3 regions of the Hyphomicrobium sp. CS1GBMeth3 genome follow, and region 3 is predicted to be linked to each of the others. Evidence: predicted binding sites of a transcription regulator. Region 3 holds the regulator's gene; each other region holds the start of a gene.
The links. The regulator LexA, encoded in region 3, represses DNA repair genes until DNA is damaged. The targets are predictions, from matches to a motif close to TGTTCNNNNTGTGTTCNG.

Region 1 (6,072 bases), on a different contig from region 3:
CCTGTTGCAGTGGGTCGGCCTCGGCGACCGCATGCACGGCTATCCCTCGGTGCTGTCGGGCGGTGAGAAACAGCGCGCCGCCATCGCACGCGCCGTCATCGGCAAGCCCGAGTTGCTGCTCGCAGACGAACCGACCGGTAACGTCGACCCGCAGATGGCGCGCCGCCTGCTCCGTCTTTTCATCGAGCTGAACCGGCTCGGCACATCCGTTCTTATCGCCACCCACGACCATCAGCTTATGCGCCAATTTAAAGCGCCCCGACTGGAGCTTCACGACGGCCATGTCCGGATCGTATGACAGACCCGGCCGGCCACCGATGCGTGGGCTCGACCCGCATCGCGTGCCGGACTACGACCCCTACGAGGATGTCGTGACCCAGAGCGGCCACGTCTCGACGCAATCGCGCGTCGAGTACGCGACCTACGAGCCCGACCCCATATCGGGCGGCGAGGCGGCGCTCAGAAGCGACTACGAGCGCCACGCCCAAGCCGACGTTTATACGTCCCCGCCGAGCCGCGAGCCCCGCAAGGGCGAATCCCACACCGCGCCGATCGTGCCGGCAGGCTCCGTCACCGGCAAATCGCTGACGCTCGTCATCACTATCATGTGCTTTCTCGCCTGCCTGACGGTGGGCGCGGTCTACATGATCCGCCAGTCCGCCAACGCTTGGTTGAAGGACATCGCCAGCGAGGTCACGGTCCAGGTCCAGGCCAAGGACGGCGTGGACACCGACCGGGTCGTCCGCGACGTCGCAACCTACCTCGGCCAACAGAGCGGCATCGCCAAGGTCACGGAGATGAGCGCCGCGGAATCCGCGGGCCTGCTCGAGCCGTGGCTGGGTCAGATCGAGGACCTCAACGCACTGCCGCTGCCGCGATTGATCGCGCTCGAACTCGATCGCTCGGCCGCGCCCGATGTCGACGCCATCCGCGCCGGCCTCGCGAGCCGCTTCCAGGGCGTCACCTTGGACGACCACCGTCGCTGGCAACGGCAGATCGCGACCATCACCAACAGCTTCGCGCTCGGCGGCTTGGCGATCCTCGCCCTCGTCGCCATGGCGACGACGGCGATCATCGTCTCCGCGACCAAGAGCTCGATGGCCTCGAACCGCGAGATCGTCGAGGTGCTGCACTTCGTCGGCGCGACGGACCGCTTCATCGCGCGCGAATTCGAGAAGCACTTCCTTCGCCTCGGGGTGCGCGCGGGGCTCGTCGGCGCGGGGCTGGCGCTGGCCGTCTTCCTGCTGATGCCGTTCATCGTCCAGATCCTGGGGGGCGGATCGATAACGCTGACCGAGCTCAATCGGCTGGTCGGCTCGGGAACGCTCGATACCGCGGGCTACGTGCTGTTGGGCATCGTGGTGGTGGTCATCGCGGCGCTCTGCATGCTGACGTCCCGCTTCGGCGTCTTCCGCATCCTGAACAGCAAGGCGTAGGAGACGGGGGATAATCCCGCCTTACGCCCCGCTTTTGCCCGGTGGAAGACATCCCATGCACGACCTGTCATAAGTGAGGCCAATCAGCTAGTCTCCGAACCGGGCAGGCCCCGGCACGAGACGGCCGTGCGGCCCACGGAGCCGGTTCCAGGCCGGATGAGCAATGGGCTTTAGACGCGCAATCATGGCGACCACGGGCGGCGCGCTCGCTCTCGTCGCGTTCGGGTTCGTGGTCTTCGCGAACGCCGTGACGCGCGAGCCTGAGCTGCAGGACGCCCGCGCCGACGCCATCGTCGTGCTGACCGGGGGCCAGACCCGGATTACCGAGGCTGCCCGCCTGCTGCAGGACAGGCGGGGCGAGCGCCTTTTGATCTCGGGGGTGAACCAGAAGATCGGTCGTGCCTCGTTGCTCAGGATTTCCGGCCTCGACGAGGAGACCTTCAACTGCTGCGTTGACCTTGGCTATGCCGCCCTGAACACCATCGGCAACGCCGACGAAACGGCTCGCTGGGCGGAAGCTTTGGGCTACGACCGCCTGATCGTCGTCACGGCGAGCTATCACATGCCGCGTAGCTTGGCCGAGCTGGCGCGCGCCATGCCGAACACCGAGCTCGTACCCCATCCGGTTGCGCCCGATGTACTACGCCGTAGGGCCTGGTGGCTCGATTCCACGGCGACACGGCTGCTCGCCTCCGAGTACATAAAGTTCCTGCCCGCCGCGGCCCGTTTGGCGGTATCTCGCGTCATATCACCGTGGCAATCAACGTCCGTTACGGCCGCCTCCGGCACACCACCCAAGTCCTAGAGCCGATGCTCCTCCTCCGCTCCTACCTGTTCGCATTCGCCTTCTACGTAACCACCGCCCTGATGCTGGTGTTCGGCTCGTGGCTGCTGCTCGGGCCCAGAAGCTGGGCCATGGCCGGGCTGAAGCTGCACGGCATCATCTGCGTCTGGCTGTTGCGCGTGATCGCCGGCACAAAGCTCGAGGTGCGCGGCCACGACAAGCTGCCGAAAGGGGCCTGCCTCGTCGTCTCCAAGCACCAATCGGCGTGGGACACCTTCGGCCTCGTGCCGCTGTTCCGCGACCCCGCCATCGTGCTCAAGGATGAGTTGAAGTGGATCCCGTTCTACGGCTGGTTCTGCGTCAAGTTCGAGCACATCCTGGTGAAGCGCGACAAGGCCGCGAAGGCGCTCAAGGCCATGATCACTGACGCAAAGCGCAAGGCAGACCAGGGCCGCGAGATCGTCATCTTTCCGGAAGGCACGCGCCAGGCGCCCGGCGCCCCGCCCGACTACAAGCCCGGCTACGTCGCCCTCTACGAAGCGCTCGAGCTGCCGTGCGTACCGTTGGCACTGAACTCGGGCCTCTTCTGGCCGCGCCGCTCGATGATCCGGCACCCGGGCACCATCGTGGTCGAATTCCTCGACCCCATTCCGCCCGGCCTGCCGCGCAAGGAGTTCCGCGCGTTGCTGGAAGCCCGCCTCGAGGAAGCCGCTCAACGCCTTGTCAAAGAGGGCCGCCAGAGCCTCTCAGGTTTGAAATAACGAGCGTTGAAAATCGGCTTTGAACGCGCCCTGCCGTTCTACTTCTAGTTTTACGACCGGTGGCATCCACAAGACGCTGCGCGTCACCCCCGCCATGGCCGCAGGACTCACGGACAAGCTCCTGTCGTTCGATGACCTTGTTGTGCTGATGGATGCCGTCGCGCCGAAGCCGGGACGGCCCCGAAGACGTACAAAAAGCGCGTTCTCACCTCCGACCGATGATCCGACAATGCACGCCTTCAATGCTGCGTTCCCGCTGCCCACCGAACGACACCCTGCCCTCCGATGAACGCGACTCTATGCGCAGAATAAAGTCGCGATACTCAAACTGCTGTTCAACGTTAAGGTCGATGGCTCCGACGATCTGCTCGAACGAGACGAGCCCTCTAGCGAGATCCTGTCGGGGAACCCGCACTTGCCCGACTTTTCGTTCGAATTGATAGAGTCCGTCCGGATCTCGCTCCGGAGGAGGAGGTTTCCTTAGGGCGTGAAGCTCTGCTAACGCCGCGTCACGCTGTACTTCTATCTCGGCAACGCGCTGGCTATGGCGGCGCTCTGCATCTTGGGCCATTTCAGGAGGGACGGACGGCAGCTTGAGGTGTACCACACCGGCAACAGGAGGAACGGTGCAAGCGCGCTGACGACTCTGGTCGTCATATCCGATTGCTGCGTGAGATAGAAAATGACGGCGCCAATGATCATCTGGACAACGATGACCATGATCATCTTGTCCCGCGTCTCGATGTTCGCCGCCTTACGCGCTGCGGCAATCGTCCTCGAATGTACGTCTCGCCAATACCCCGCCATTCAGCCTGGGTAAGCCGTGTCGAAGGCGCCAAGCAAGGATTTTCAAACTGAGACACGACCAGGGGCGGGAGAGCCTTGAGAAGAACAAACGAGAACTTAAAGAGAACATTTGTTTGACGTCGGCGCGGCGCGCTCCTATATTTAGGGGCCGTTTCAAGGCTTGAGGGCCTGCATGACCGACGCGCCTGCATTCCTGTCGCCAATCTCGGAAGAGATCTGGCGGCGCAAGTACCGGCTCACAAGCGACGCCGCCCGCGACGAGACGCTGGCCGACACCTTCCGCCGCGTCGCTGAGGCTGCGGCCTCCGTCGAGAAGGGCGGCAAGCGCGTGCGCGACCGCTGGGCCCGGCGCTTCTACGAGGCGATGTCGGACTTCGGCTTCGTGCCCGCAGGCCGCATCCTGGCCGGCGCCGGCACGGGCCGCGCCGTCACGCTCTTCAATTGCTTCGTCATGGGCCGCATCGAGGACGACCTCGGCTCCATCTTCGAGAACGTGAAGGAAGCCGCCCTCACCATGCAGCAGGGTGGCGGCATCGGCCACGATTTCTCGACCTTGAGACCCAAGGGCGCGCTGGTGCGCAGCATCGGCGCCGACGCCTCAGGCCCCGTGAGCTTCATGGACGTCTGGGACGCCATGTGCCGCACTATCATGTCGGCCGGCGCGCGCCGCGGCGCCATGATGGGCACGCTGAGGTGCGATCACCCGGACATCGAAGCCTTCATCGACGCCAAGTCCGATCCCCTGAAGCTGCGCAACTTCAACCTCTCGGTGCTGGTGACAAACGCCTTCATCGCCGCCGTGCGCGCCGGCAAACCGTGGGATCTCGTGTTCGACGGCAAGGTCGTGAAGACGATCGAGGCGCGCGCGCTGTGGGACCGCATCATGCGCGCCGCTTACGATTACGCCGAGCCCGGCGTCATCTTCATCGACCGCATCAACCGCCAGAACAACCTCTCCTACTGCGAGGAGATCCGCGCCACCAATCCCTGTGGAGAGCAGCCGTTGCCGCCTTACGGGGCTTGCCTGCTCGGCTCCATCAATCTCGCCGAGATGGTGAGAGAGCAGTTTGCGAAAGACGCAGCACTCGATCTCACCCGCCTCGAGGAGCGCACGCGCATTGCCGTGCGCTTCCTCGACAACGTCGTCGATATCTCCGGCTATCCGCTGGCCGCCCAGCGACAGGAGGCGAAGGCCAAGCGGCGCATCGGGCTCGGCGTGACCGGGCTCGCCGACGCGCTGATCGCGCTCGGCGTGCGCTACGGCTCGCCCGAGGCGGAGCGTCTTGCCGAGAGCTGGATGGGCGCCATCGAGCGCGCGGCCTATCTTGCCAGCGCCGAGCTGGCCGCCGAGAAAGGCGCGTTCCCACTCTATGACGCCGAGCAGTTCCTCGCCGCGCCAAACCTGCAACGCTTGCCCGCCGAGGTGCAGGACGCCATCCGCCGCCACGGCATCCGCAACGGCTGCCTGACCTCGATCGCTCCCACCGGCACCATTTCGCTGTTCGCCGGCAACGTCTCGTCGGGCGTCGAGCCGGTGTTCGACTTCCGCTACGCCCGCCGCGTTCTGGACCGGGATGGAAATCCTCATGTCGAAGAGGTCGAGGACCTGGCGCATGCGCGTTACCGGCGCGTGGCCGGGAACGACGCACCCCTGACGCCGGCCTTCGTCAAGGCAGCGGACCTGACGCCGCGCGAGCATCTCGTGATGCAGGCCGCGCTGCAGCGGCACGTGGACAGCTCGATCTCGAAAACCATCAATTGCCAGGCCGACATCTCCTTCGAGGCGTTTCAATCGATCTATCTCGAAGCCTTCGACCTTGGCCTCAAAGGCTGCACCGCCTATCGCCCGAACACGGTAACCGGCGCCGTGCTCTCTGCCATCGAGGCGCCCGCCGCGACGCCCGACGAGAGCACTGTAACCATCGAGCCTTTACACGTCGCGCCGGCCCCCGCCGCCCCACCCGGCACCGCTGGCGCGGCGCCATCGGGCCATGGCGGCGTCATCTACATGGCAAAGCCTCTCGACCGCGATCCCGTGCTCGCGGGCTACACCTACAAGCTCAAGTGGCCCGAGAGCGACCACGCGCTCTACGTCACCCTCAACGATATTGAAACTAACGGCCGCCGCCGTCCCTTTGAGATCTTCATCAACACGCGCAACCTCGAGCACTACGCCTGGACGGTCGCGCTGACGCGCATGATCAGCGCCGTGTTCCGCCGCGGCGGCGACGTCGCCTTCGTCGCCGAGGAGCTGAAGGCCGTGTTCGACCCGCAGGGTGGCCGT
Region 2 (6,072 bases), 380 kb from region 3:
CCGCCGCGCCGCTGGCCGCGGCCCGGGCCGATACCACGTTCGTCCCGGCCCAATCCGACACCGAGTACCTCGCCAAGGATCACCTGATCGGCGCCAAGGTGCACGGGGCCGAAGGCAAGATCGTAGGCGACATCGAAGATCTGATCGTCAGCGCCGACAACCAAGTCGTCGGCGTCGTGATGGGCACCGGCGGCTATCTCGGCTGGGCAGAAAAAAAGGTTGGCGTCAGCCTCGCTTCGCTCAAGTTCGAGGAGAAGGACGGCACGCTGTTCGTCTCGCTGCCGGACCTGACCAAGGAGTCGCTTGACACTGCTCCCGAGTTCCAACGCAAGAAGCCGCCGAAGTCGCTGTTCGACCGCACCAAGGAGAAGCTCAACGAGTTCTCCGACAAGTCGCAACCGCAGATCGACGAGGCCAAGAAGAAGGCACAGGAAGCCTACGACGCCGCCAAGGAAGCCGCTGGCCCGGCATATGAGAAGGCCAAGGAAGCCGTCTCCGGCGCCATCGACTCGGCCAAGGAAGCCGTCGGCGGAAGCGAGCAGCAACCGGCACCGCCCGCGGAGGCGCCTCCGGCCGAGCCGACGCCGGAGCAGCCCGCTCCCGCCAATCCGTAGCTCATAGCAAAACCAATCCGGCCGATGCGCAAGCATCGGCCGGGGCCGCTTTCGAGGTTACCCTCGTCGCAACGACGGGCGCTACCATGCTCCTTTAACGATATCGAGCGCTTCTGCCCGCGCGCAAAACCCCGTAAACACATAGTCGAGTTTCACGAACGATCAGGAGCGGAAGCGTGCCGCCGCGTCATATAACGAGCGTCCTCATGCTGGCGCTGGCGGCCAATGCCGCAGCAACAGCGGCCACCTTCACGGCCGCCCTCTTGACCGGTTCGACAGCCATGCTTGCGGCCGCGCTGCTGACGCTGGTCGCCGCGGCCAACCAAGGCCTCCTGCTGCTCAACATCAGCCGTGCGCAACAGCCCGCCGACGCCGCACATCCCTTCGGCTACGCCAAGGAGCTGCATTTCTGGAGCTTCGTCGTCGCGATCCTGTTGTTCTCGCTGGCGGCGGGCATCGCGATTCATGACGGCATCGGCGCATTCGTCGATCCACGTCCCGTTATCGGCCCGCGAACGGCCTACCTCGCCTTGGGGATCGCATTCGTTGCCGTCGCACTGGCGACGGACAGAGCCGTCCAACTGCGCCGCGAAACGACGCAAACGCTGCGCGCGCAGCGCAGCCCCGTTCTTTTCACCGTGCTGACCGAGAACTTCGCTGCGCTCATCAGCTTTGCCGTTGCCTTCGTGGGCATCGCGATTTCGGATACGGCCTTGCTGCCCGCAGCCGACGGCGCCGCCGCCACGCTGATCGGATTGCTGCTCGGCGCCGTCGCCGCGATCATGAGCATCGAGGTCAGAAACCTGATCCTCGGCGTGGCGGCTCCACCCGAAATCCGCCGCGAGATCCATGAAGCGATCGTCGCCGAGGTCGGGCCCGGCCGCCCGATCCGCGCCGTGAACGAGATCCGGACCATGCACCTCGGTCCGCGCAGCCTGCTCGTTGTTGCGAGCGTCGATCTCGAGGATCGAGAGCCGGCCGCCAATGTCGAGGCCGCGGTATCGCGCATCGAGGCGACGCTCAGGGAGCGTGTCCCGTCGGTACGCCGCATTTTCATCGAAGGGCAGTCCGCCACCGATTACGTCGCGACCGAGCGCGCAATGGAAGACCGCATGCACGCACGGCCATCGTCCGCCGAGCAGAAGAACGCGCCGAGAACGGCTTCCTTGCTATCCACGCCACGAGCCGGACCGGACACTCAGCCAGAAGCCCCTCGCCCGCTTAATCGCAAAGAGCGCAAGCGCCAAAAGCACCTAAATCGCCGGTAATCGGCTCGCTAAAAAGGATCGAACTCAGTCTCGGCTCTCGAGTATCGGGCAGAAGAGTAACTCTGATCCGCAATAAACCTATTGCAGACTGTACAATTCCAACCCTCGGAGGAGCGTTCTGGAATTAGACGCACCAGCTTTTGGCCACCGTCCCAGCAGGTCTGACAGAACGGCCCATCTTTGCCGTCACCGATCACGCGCCAATAGTAGTAACGATCGAATGTAAGAGCCGTTGAAACAGCGATCCGGTCGCGCAAGAGCCTGTTCTCCTCACGCAACCTAAGTACTTCTTCTCTCAGGTTCAGGTGGGCTTCGCGCAATTCGACAATTCGTTCCTGAGCTTCAAGGGTCGAACCCTTCTTCACAAGATCGATGATATCCTTGAAATCCGGCAGGGCCATCGCTCTCACTCGCTAGAACGGGATCTCGTCGTCGAACGGCTTGTCCATGCCACCGCCGCCCTTCGAGCCGCCACCGCCACTGCGGGCCGGACGCCGCGTCTCGCCACCGCCGCCAAAACCGCCACCGCTGTTATCTTCGCCGTAGTCGGCCTGCCCGCCTTCACCGAGGCCACCGCCGCCCGCGCGCCCATCGAGCATCGTGAGCTGCCCGTTGAAGCCCTGCAGCACGACCTCCGTCGAATAGCGATCCTGGCCTTGCTGATCCTGCCACTTGCGGGTTTGAAGCTGGCCCTCGATGTAGACCTTGGAGCCCTTGCGCAGATACTGCTCCGCGACGCGGCACAGGTTCTCGTTGAAAATCACCACCGAATGCCATTCGGTCTTCTCACGCCGCTCACCACTGTTGCGATCCTTCCAGGATTCGCTGGTGGCAATGCGAAGGTTGGCGATCGGACGCCCGTCCTGCGTGCGCCGGATCTCAGGATCACGTCCGAGATTTCCGACCAGGATTACCTTGTTGACCGATCCGGCCATGACCTCACTCCCTGTTGTCCGGCTATTGAGCGGCGACCTCTGCCCGCCGCCTCACGTGCGCGCCCATCCGCGGCACGCGACTCAAGTTGCAGCACCCTACCCGCAACGCCCCGCCGGCGCGAACGAGCGCCACGGTTGTCCCAAGCTTTTTCATTTTTCCCACGCCACCGCGCGGGGTTGGCCACCGAAGCTCTCACGGCGCAAAGGGCCATACGGGGCAGCTCACACCCAAAGTTCTCGTTATGTTCTAGCGTCTCGCAGGCGCCACCGCAAGTCCTAGCCACCCTGCGCGATGTCCGCGGCCGTCGCCAGGTCCTTGACCACCTTCGGCGGCACGGACTTCGCGGCCGGACAGGAGGGCGACACCAGACGGTCGTACACGACGGTGACGTCCCCTTGGAACTCGGGCCGCTGCGCCCGCCGCGCGACCCCGGTTGCCACGGCCCCGTTGCTCCAGCGCGGTCGACACTGAAGACGCGCGAGATAGTCCGTGATGCGGGGCTTATAGAATTCAGGATAGGACTGCGCGCCGGCAGATGCCAGCCCTTGCCAGAGGACATAGTCCGACGACGAGCCCCACTTGGCGAGCTCGCCCGCATCGGCGAGCGGTGTCAGCGCCTCGGAGAGCCTAGCCCGCACGCGCCGGCTCCTGATGCCCTCGATGTCCGACTTGAGCTTCGCCACTTCGCTCTCCTGCGGCTGCGCCAGCGCAAGCCCCGTCAGGTCCGCGAGACCCTCGGGGTCTGCGAGCGGGGATGCCGTCTGCCACACTTTCACTTCGCGCAAGTCCGCCCCGACGATGCTGGCACCCTTAAGATCGCTTCCCCGCAGCGACGCGCGATAGAGTGCGGCACCGTCGAGCTTCGCCTCGCGCAGCCTCGCGGCGTCCAGCATGGCGTGGCTCAGGATGGCGGCGGTGAGATCCGCATTCGTGAGATCCGCTCCGACGAGGCGCGCCCCCGTCAGATCTGCGCCCTGCAGATTGGCGATCAGAAAGTTCGCACCCTCTGCGCGTACACCGCCCGTGAGATCAGCCTTTTCGAGCCGCGCCGATGCGAAGTTGGCGCCCACGATCAACGCGTACGTAAGCTCGGCACCTTCGAGCTTCGCATCGTTGAACTGCGCCCCACGCAGGTCGGCGCCAGTGAGCCGCGCGCCATCGAGACGCGCCCGCGTGAGCTTGGCGCGCCGCGCGATGACGCAGTTTGCGGCCTCGCGGTCCTCCGTCAGCACGAGATGCGTGATGTCCGCGCACTGAAGCCACGCACCGCGCAGATCCGTGCCGATGAGCGAAGCGCCGCGCAGATCGCTGCCCGTAAGATCGACCTGATGCAAGTCCGAGCGGTCGAGCTTGGCAAAGCGCAGATCGCGCTCGCGCAGGCTGAGCGAGGGCTCTCCCGGCGTCTGCTCCTTGTCGACAACGAGATCCGTATCCACGACCTCGATGTTGCGCTTGAAGAGACCGAGTAGCGAACCCTCGGAGCCGAACGCGAGGAAGGGAATGGCATAGCCTGAGACGAACCTAGGCCCCGACGTACTCTCGTCTTCGTTATCGAAGCCGAGAACCCGCTGAACGAAGCGATCGGCCTGCTCGCCCGGAATGGTCGCGACGAAGAACGACATCAGCCACACAATCACGAGCACGACGCAGGTCGCAATAAATCTGATCGGATACGCGGATGTCGTGCGCACGAAAGCCTGCGTAAAGGACGTCTCGGCACGCATCAGGAACAGACCGATGGCAACCAGCAGGGCAATGTCGACAACGAGCGCGATGCGATGCGTCCACGTGATGCCGACGTCGTGGTAGGGCAGGAACACGACTTGGATGTAGAGCAGCAGCACCACCGGCAGCACCACGACCGTGAGCCAGCTCATGCCATGCAGCAGCGTGCCCATCACGCGGCTTCGGCAAGGCCCCGCTATGGCCTGCACGAAGAAGAAGTTATTGAGCTCGAGCCGCAGCGGATGCGTGCGCCGGTCGGTCGGCTCCAAAAGGCGAACGGCGTGGTCGTATTCGAGCGCCTCGCGCGCGAGCAACGCCAGCTGCGAGACAAGCCCGACATGGATGAGCACGAGCACGATGGGCGCGAACTGGAAGAACTGCCGGAGCTGAATGTCGACCTCGAGCAGCGGCAGCGAAACCGGCGTCTCGAGCAGAAGGTCTTTATGTGTGACACCCGCCACCGCGATCGTGAGATACGCCATGACAGCGAGAAAGATGAGCCAGGCGGTGTGCGCACTGTCGCTCGAGCGGTTGATGGCTTCGAGCAGGCTATAGGGATTGACCGGCGTTTCACCCTCAGGTGCGCCACGAGCCAGATCGCTCATCCCGGAACCCCTCGATACGGACAAAAAATACGGGCACGGACTTCTTCCTGACATTAAAGGAGGAAGTGTGTCGCGCGGCCAAGGCATGCCGGCACCTATCGATGCGCTTTTTGCGACAGGTGTTGCCCGCGAAGCCCCAAAAACAGCTTACAGCGAGCGCGCAATTTGTTGGAAGTCCAGGCTTTAACGTTGCCGCCGTGCCCGATCGAAGTTAACAGAGGCGAGAAGGGGGCGAGATCGGTGGGCCAGTGACAGACGCCGCTCGCGCCGAAAGACTGCGTGGCGACCGCGTGAGCGCCGAGATCGAAGTAGGGTGCGAGCTTCGTGTTGTACGATTGCAAGAAGTGTCCAGGCTACTGCTGTTCCTATCCGCTGATCCCGCTCGACAAGCGGGACGTCGAGCGACTGGCGGCTCACCACGGCATGACCTTCGAGGCCGCACGGCGCGCCTTCACCCGCGAGGCGCATGGCCGCAAGTACGCCATGAAGCGCAAGCGGGACAAACACTTCGGCGCCATCTGCCGCTTCTTCGACACCACCCACCGCCGCTGCACGGTCTACCACGCGCGTCCCGCTGTCTGCCGCTCGTTCCCCGGCAAGGGACGCTGTGGCTACTACGACTTCCTGTCATTCGAGCGGCGCGCGCAAGAAGACCCGACCTGGGTTGCTGTAACCACCAACCGCTGAGCCAAAAAAAATAAGAGTTTTCAACAAGAAAAATCGGAGCGCTCAAGCTGCTCAGAAGCAAATTTAAGTAAAATGTTAGCAGCCCTTTACCTACGCTGAGTCCCTGACCCTGCTTGTCTGGCGGAGAATGCCGCGCGCGGACACGAATACGCGCCCCCGGTCGCGCCCCTCCGCCTCGCTTTGCGCGATGAGAAGGAGAATCTCATGACCCTCGTGACGCGCGCCGTAACCGCCTTC
Region 3 (6,072 bases):
GCTTGCACATGGTCATCATGGCGGGCTCGGTGTTCGTGACGGCGCGGCTCGTGTTCGCGCTCTTTCCCGCCATTGCCCTGAGCTTTCCGACAAAGAAATGGGCCGCGGCCACCGCTATGGCGGGGGGCTTCTGCTATCTCATGATTTCCGGCGGCTCGATCCCCACCATTCGCGCGTTCGTGATGATCGCCATCATGTTCATCGCCGTGATGGTGGACCGGCAGGCGCTCGCCATGCGCAACGTTGCCATCGCCGCGCTGCTCGTGCTCGTCGCGACGCCCGAAAGCCTGCTCGACGCCGGCTTCCAGATGTCGTTCGCGGCCGTCGTCTCGCTGATCGCGGCGTACGAGACCATCCGCGCCACCTCGGGCGCGCGCGACCGCGGCACCTGGGTCGGAAGCGTCGTGATGTTCTTCGGCGGCATCGTCGGCTCGACCATCATTGCGAGCCTCGCGGTGACGCCGTTCGGGCTTTTTCATTTTCAGCGCAGCCAGCAGTATGCGCTGCTTGCCAATCTGATCGCGGTTCCGGTCTGCAACCTGGTCGTGATGCCGGGTGCGCTGATGACGTTGGTGCTGATGCCGCTCGGGCTCGAAGCGATAGCGCTGAAGTTCATGGCGTTCGGCATCGACGCCATGACGGCGACGGCTTACTGGGTCGCCAGTCTTCCCGGCGCCGTCGGCTTTGTGCGGGAGATATCGCAAGTAAGCTTCGCGCTAATGATCGCGGGCGGCCTTTGGCTGACGCTGTGGCGGACGCGCTGGCGCGCGATGGGCCTCGCCGCCATCGGCGGTGGTGTGCTGCTAGCGGGCGGCGGCGTACGGCCCGATATCCTGGCGGGCAGAGGTGGTGAGCTGGTCGCCGTGCGCGGCGCAGACGGCCGCCTTACGGCAATCGGTGGCCGCGCCAGCAGCTTCGAGCTCTCGCGCTGGCTTCAGCACGACGGCGACGGTCGCACACCACGCGATGTGCTGCGCGACCGCGCCTTCCGCTGCGACGGCACGGGCTGCACGGCCGCGACGCGTGGATTACGCGTCGCCATAGCGCGACATCCCGCGGCCATAGCAGAGGACTGCGCAAAGGCCGATATCGTGATCAGCGAACCGCGTCCGCCGCGCGGCTGTACGGCGCCAATGGCCGTCATCGACCGCTGGACGCTGCGCCGCGAGGGCACCCACGCGATCTATCTGGAGCAGGACGGGGCGGGGAAAGCGCGCATCGCGCGGATCGAGACGGTGGTCGGCCAGCGCGGCGCGCGGCCTTGGACCAAGCGCCCGGACACTGGGCGCCACGAGCGCGTCATTTCAACCGCGCGAGAACGGTCGCGCCGCGCGGAGAGAGACGATAGCCGCGAGTGAGGCTCTCGGTCAGACCAAGCTCCTTGAGCTTGCGCACGCGCCGCTTGAGCACATCCTTCTCGACTCCGATCTCTGCGGCGAGGTCCCCCGCCAGCACGCCGTCCCGGTCGGAAATGAGATTGAGCAAGCGCCGAGTCCACGGGACGGCCCCGGCGGCCGTGTCCAATCGGTCGAGCGCCCGGAGAACGTCGTCGAGTTCGGCCTGCGACGGCGCAGACCGCGCGCGAAGCGCATGCCGCGGATCCGCGCCGGCAAGATGAAACCGGATGCGGTAGAGCTGCCCGTCGCGCTGCTTAGCAATATCCGTGAGTGCATCGGCGCGGCTCGCGAAACCCGCAGCCCGCGCCTCGCGCTCCGAGACCTCCTGTGCTGAGCAGACCTCAACGGCAACGATAGCCAGCACACCCACCGGCGTGCGCAGCATGCCACCGGCCTTGACGGTCGGGCGTCGCCACCGCCGAAAGGCGAGGGTGACGTCGCCGGTCTTGATCTTCTCGAGAACGGCGTTCCGGAACAGCATCGTTCGGTGTGCCTAGTGCACCTCGTGCACCTTCAACAGCGCGCCACGGGCAACCAAGGGAGCGGTGATGAAAGTGAACCTCCCATCGTGCTCCCTTGAGCGGCAGCGCAGCGTAATCAATACCGGCGGATAAGCCCGACGAGCCGGCCCTGAATGTCGATCTGGTCGGGCCCGAAGATGCGCGTCTTGAACTCGGGGTTCGCGGCTTCGAGCGCAATCGTCGAGCCCTTCTTGCGCAGCCGCTTCAGCGTCGCCTCTTCCTGCTCGACGAGCGCCACGACGATGTCGCCGTTCTCGGCCGTGTCGCAGCGCCGGATGATGACCGTGTCGCCGTCATGGATGCCGGCCTCGATCATCGAATCGCCACGCACCTCGAGCGCAAAGTGCTCGCCGTTGGTCAGAAGGTCGGGCGGGCAGGCGATGTCGTGGGTATGGTTCTGGATGGCGGAGATCGGCACGCCGGCCGCGATGCGGCCCATGACAGGCACCGACACCGTGCGGCTGTCGAGCATGTGCGAGGGGGGAGCCGCGATGTTGCGCGCCTTCGCCCCCTCGATGACGCTCGGCTGGAAGCCGATCCGCCGCTGCGTTTCGCCGCCACCGGAAACGGCCGCCACGCTCGACGCCGTCGAGCTTTCCGGCAGCTTCAGCACCTCGATGGCACGCGCCCGGTGCGGCAGGCGGCGAATGAAGCCGCGCTCGACCAGCGCCGTGATCAGCCGGTGGATGCCTGATTTGCTTTTGAGGTCGAGCGCATCCTTCATTTCGTCGAAGGACGGCGGCACGCCGTCAGCCTGCATGCGCTCGTGGATGAAAAGCAGCAGTTCCTTCTGCTTCGAAGTCAGCATTGTGCCTCCCGTGCAAGGCCCGTTACGCGAAGGCCGAGAGTTATGAATGACGGCCCGCGAAATGCTGAAAAGCACAGCATGCGAACCTTCCGCAACCCGATGATGCTGCAACCGGGTGCTTGGCGAGACTCACCTAAACAAATCGTGAATGTACCCTAATCGTTCTCGCAAGGTTCCGCAAGGGCCGCCCCCGAATTGGTCGGGGCGGTGCATCTTTACGGTACCAGAGCATCCCGGTGGCGTCTCGGCGGCGCTCGTGCCCTTAGTGCGCGCGAGCGCAATAGCGAGGTCGCAGGATGAGCAAGGTAGCGGGTTGGCGGATCCAGATCATGCCGCAGTATGCGGAGCATGATCTGACGGCGTCGGTCTTCATGAACGTCGAGCTGCCCGATCTTGCGCGCGCGATGGCCTTCGTGCGTAGACGCGCCGGCTCGGTGCCGGGCGAGCGCATCTACCCGGTGCGGCCGTTGTCTATCGACGAGTTCCGCAGACCGAGCTCGAGCGGGCTCTAATCACCACGACAACTCGAGGCGCTCCACCAGCACGGGCTCGCCGGCCGCGGCCGCGGCCGCGCCCGGCGCGCGCCAGATCAGGCAGTCGGCAGCCGCCAGCGCGCTGAGAAGCGAGCTGTCTTGCGACGGCAGCGGCGTGACGGTCAGCGCCCCGTCCGTCCGTCGCCCGAGCGTGCCCCGCATCAAATGCAGGCGCGGGCCGTTGGCTTCGAGCGGAGCCGTGAGACGAGCCGTCTCCGTCGCGGGCCCCTGCCGCTTCTCGCCAAGCAGCGCGTGGATCAGCGGCACGAGAAACACGCGCGCCGTGATCAGCGCCGAGACGGGATTGCCCGGTAGCCCGAGCACGCGCGTCGTGCCGAGCCGCCCGAACATCAGCGGCTTGCCGGGACGAAGCGCGATCTTCCAGAACGCGAGGTTGAGGCCTTCGCGCTTCAGCACCTCGGCGACGAGATCGTGATCGCCGACGGACGCTCCGCCGATGGTGACCAGCACGTCGGCGTCCTTTGCCTCCGCGATGCACGCCGCAAGGTCTTCCATACGGTCCGGCGCGATGCCGAGCTCGCGCGGGACGCCGCCCGCACGCCGTACGAGCGCGCCGATACCAACAGGGTTTGAGGAGATGATCTGATCCGGGCCGGGCAGCGTGCCGGGCGCCACCAACTCGTCGCCGGTCGCAAGGATGGCTACCACCGGCCGGCGCGCGACCGGGAGGTCAGCGTGACCCATGGCAGCCGCGAGCGTCAGCGTGTGGGCGTCGAGCCGGCGGCCGCGCGCGAGCAGCACGTCGCCATCGGCAAAATCGCAGCCAGTTAGGCGAATGTTAGCGCCGCCACGCGTCGCGTCGATGGCGGTGACGAGATCGCCCGTGCGCGAGACGTTTTCCTGGATCACGACCGTGCCGCAGCCCGCCGGCACCGGAGCGCCGGTGAAGATGCGCACAGCCTGACCACGTTCCACCGTGCCGGTAAACGCGTGACCAGCCGCGGATTCGCCGACGACCGTCCAGCGGTCTCCGACAGCGGCAGGCCCGTCGCCGAACACGGCATAGCCATCCATGGCGGAGGCGTTGAACGGCGGCTGCGTAAGCCGTGCGGCGATGTCGTCCGCGAGCACGCGCCCGTCCGCTTCGCCAAGCGACACCGTTTCTGCGATGGGCGGCCCGATGCCATCGAGCACTTCGGTGAGCGCGGTCGCGACCGGAAGCAGCGCCATCGAACTAGCGCTCCGTCTTACGCGGCCGAGCCGCGTAGTCGCCGGACCGCCCGCCCGATTTCGAAACGAGCCGCACGCCACCGATCTCCATGCCGCGGTCGACGGCCTTCAGCATGTCGTAGATCGTGAGCGCAGCCACGGAGACCGCCGTCAGGGCTTCCATCTCGACGCCCGTCTGCCCCGTGACGCGGACTTCCGCGCGGATCTGCAACCCGGCCGGATCATCGGATGGCGTGAAATCGACGGACGCCTTGGAGAGCGCTAGCGGATGACACAGCGGGATCAGCTCGCTGGTCTTCTTGGCCGCCATGATACCGGCGATGCGCGCGGCCGCGAGCACATCGCCCTTCTTGGCGTCGCCTGAAAGCGCGAGTGCGAGCGTCTCGGGCGTCATGGCAATGAAGCCCTCGGCGACGGCGGTGCGGGACGTGACGTGCTTCTCACCGACATCGACCATGCGCGCGTTGCCGGCCTCGTCGAGATGAGTGAGCTTGCTCATCACGCGGCCTCCGGTGTGAGAAGCGCGCGCGTCGCGGCCGTCACGTCGGCCTGGCGCATGAGGCTCTCGCCGACCAGGAACGTCTCGACGCCGACACGGCTGAGCCGCGCGATGTCGGCCGGGGTAAAGATGCCGCTCTCGCCGATGACGATGCGATCCTTTGGGACACGCGGCGCGAGCGCTTCCGTCGTCGCGAGCGTCGTCTCGAACGTCTTGAGGTTGCGATTGTTGATGCCGATCAGGCGGCAGTCGAGGCGGAGCGCGCGGTCGAGCTCGGACGAGTCATGCACCTCGACGATGGCGTCCATGCCCCAGTCGCGCGCCGCGCCAGCAAGGTCGGCGGCGAGCGCGTCGTCCACCTCCGCCATGATGATCAGAATGCAATCGGCGCCCCACGCGCGCGCTTCCACCACCTGATAGGTGTCGATCATGAAGTCCTTGCGCAGCACCGGCAGCGAGACGGCCTCCCGTGCGCGCGTCAGGAACTCCGGCGCGCCCTGGAACGACGGCCCGTCGGTCAGGATCGAGAGGCACGCAGCGCCCCCCGCCTCGTAGGCCTGGGCGAGGTGAGGGGGGTCGAAGTCTTCGCGGATCAGCCCTTTGGAAGGTGACGCCTTCTTGATCTCTGCGATCAGCGCCGTCTGGCCGGCCGTGTGCTTGGCTTCGAGCGCGCCGGCGAACGAGCGCACGCGGGGCGCGCTGCGCGCATACTCGGCCACGACCTGCAATGGCATCGCAGCCTGCGCGGCCGCGACTTCCTCGCGTTTGTACTGGGTGATCTTTTCGAGGATGTCTGCCATTTCAAAACTTATCATAGAGGCGTGAGAGGTGCGATCGACCACCCATCCGCCGGTCAAGGTTACCGGTCTTCGTCACACTAGGTCGCGAGCTTGCTGATCGCGACGAGCTTGTCGAGCGCCGCCGCCGCCCGGCCCGAGCGGATGGCCTCCTCGGCGAGCTTGACGCCGTCTGCGAGCGTGCCCGCGCGTCCGGCGACGACCAGCGCCGCGCCTGCATTCAAAAGCACGATATCGCGATACGGCCCCGGCTCGCCGGCGAGCAGACGGCGCAGGGCCTCCGCGTTGTGGGTGCCGTCACCGCCCTTGAGGTCAGTGAGAGAGAC

Region 1: the regulator LexA is predicted to act here: its motif matches at 3,879-3,896, upstream of CS1GBM3_RS12720 (adenosylcobalamin-dependent ribonucleoside-diphosphate reductase).
Region 2: the regulator LexA is predicted to act here: its motif matches at 3,050-3,067, upstream of CS1GBM3_RS01355 (single-stranded DNA-binding protein).

Annotation. Positions count from the first base shown of each region.
Region 1 covers NZ_FPHO01000003.1:1,151,651-1,157,722, forward strand. The annotation lists gene ftsE (cell division ATP-binding protein FtsE) at 1-298, shown strand, start outside; gene CS1GBM3_RS12695 (cell division protein FtsX) at 282-1,436, shown strand; gene CS1GBM3_RS12700 (YdcF family protein) at 1,621-2,241, shown strand; gene CS1GBM3_RS12705 (lysophospholipid acyltransferase family protein) at 2,247-2,981, shown strand; gene CS1GBM3_RS12715 (hypothetical protein) at 3,504-3,701, opposite strand; gene CS1GBM3_RS12720 (adenosylcobalamin-dependent ribonucleoside-diphosphate reductase) at 3,961-6,072, shown strand, end outside.
Region 2 covers NZ_FPHO01000002.1:258,909-264,980, reverse strand. The annotation lists gene CS1GBM3_RS19410 (PRC-barrel domain-containing protein) at 1-614, shown strand, start outside; gene CS1GBM3_RS01365 (cation diffusion facilitator family transporter) at 791-1,882, shown strand; gene CS1GBM3_RS01360 (hypothetical protein) at 1,891-2,283, opposite strand; gene CS1GBM3_RS01355 (single-stranded DNA-binding protein) at 2,296-2,817, opposite strand; gene CS1GBM3_RS01350 (pentapeptide repeat-containing protein) at 3,094-5,148, opposite strand; gene CS1GBM3_RS01345 (YkgJ family cysteine cluster protein) at 5,473-5,835, shown strand; gene CS1GBM3_RS19905 (hypothetical protein) at 6,040-6,072, shown strand, end outside.
Region 3 covers NZ_FPHO01000002.1:640,849-646,920, reverse strand. The annotation lists gene CS1GBM3_RS03105 (ComEC/Rec2 family competence protein) at 1-1,358, shown strand, start outside; gene CS1GBM3_RS03100 (ASCH domain-containing protein) at 1,300-1,878, opposite strand; gene lexA (transcriptional repressor LexA) at 1,995-2,726, opposite strand; gene CS1GBM3_RS03090 (hypothetical protein) at 3,023-3,238, shown strand; gene glp (molybdopterin molybdotransferase MoeA) at 3,239-4,450, opposite strand; gene moaC (cyclic pyranopterin monophosphate synthase MoaC) at 4,455-4,949, opposite strand; gene trpC (indole-3-glycerol phosphate synthase TrpC) at 4,949-5,749, opposite strand; gene trpD (anthranilate phosphoribosyltransferase) at 5,827-6,072, opposite strand, start outside.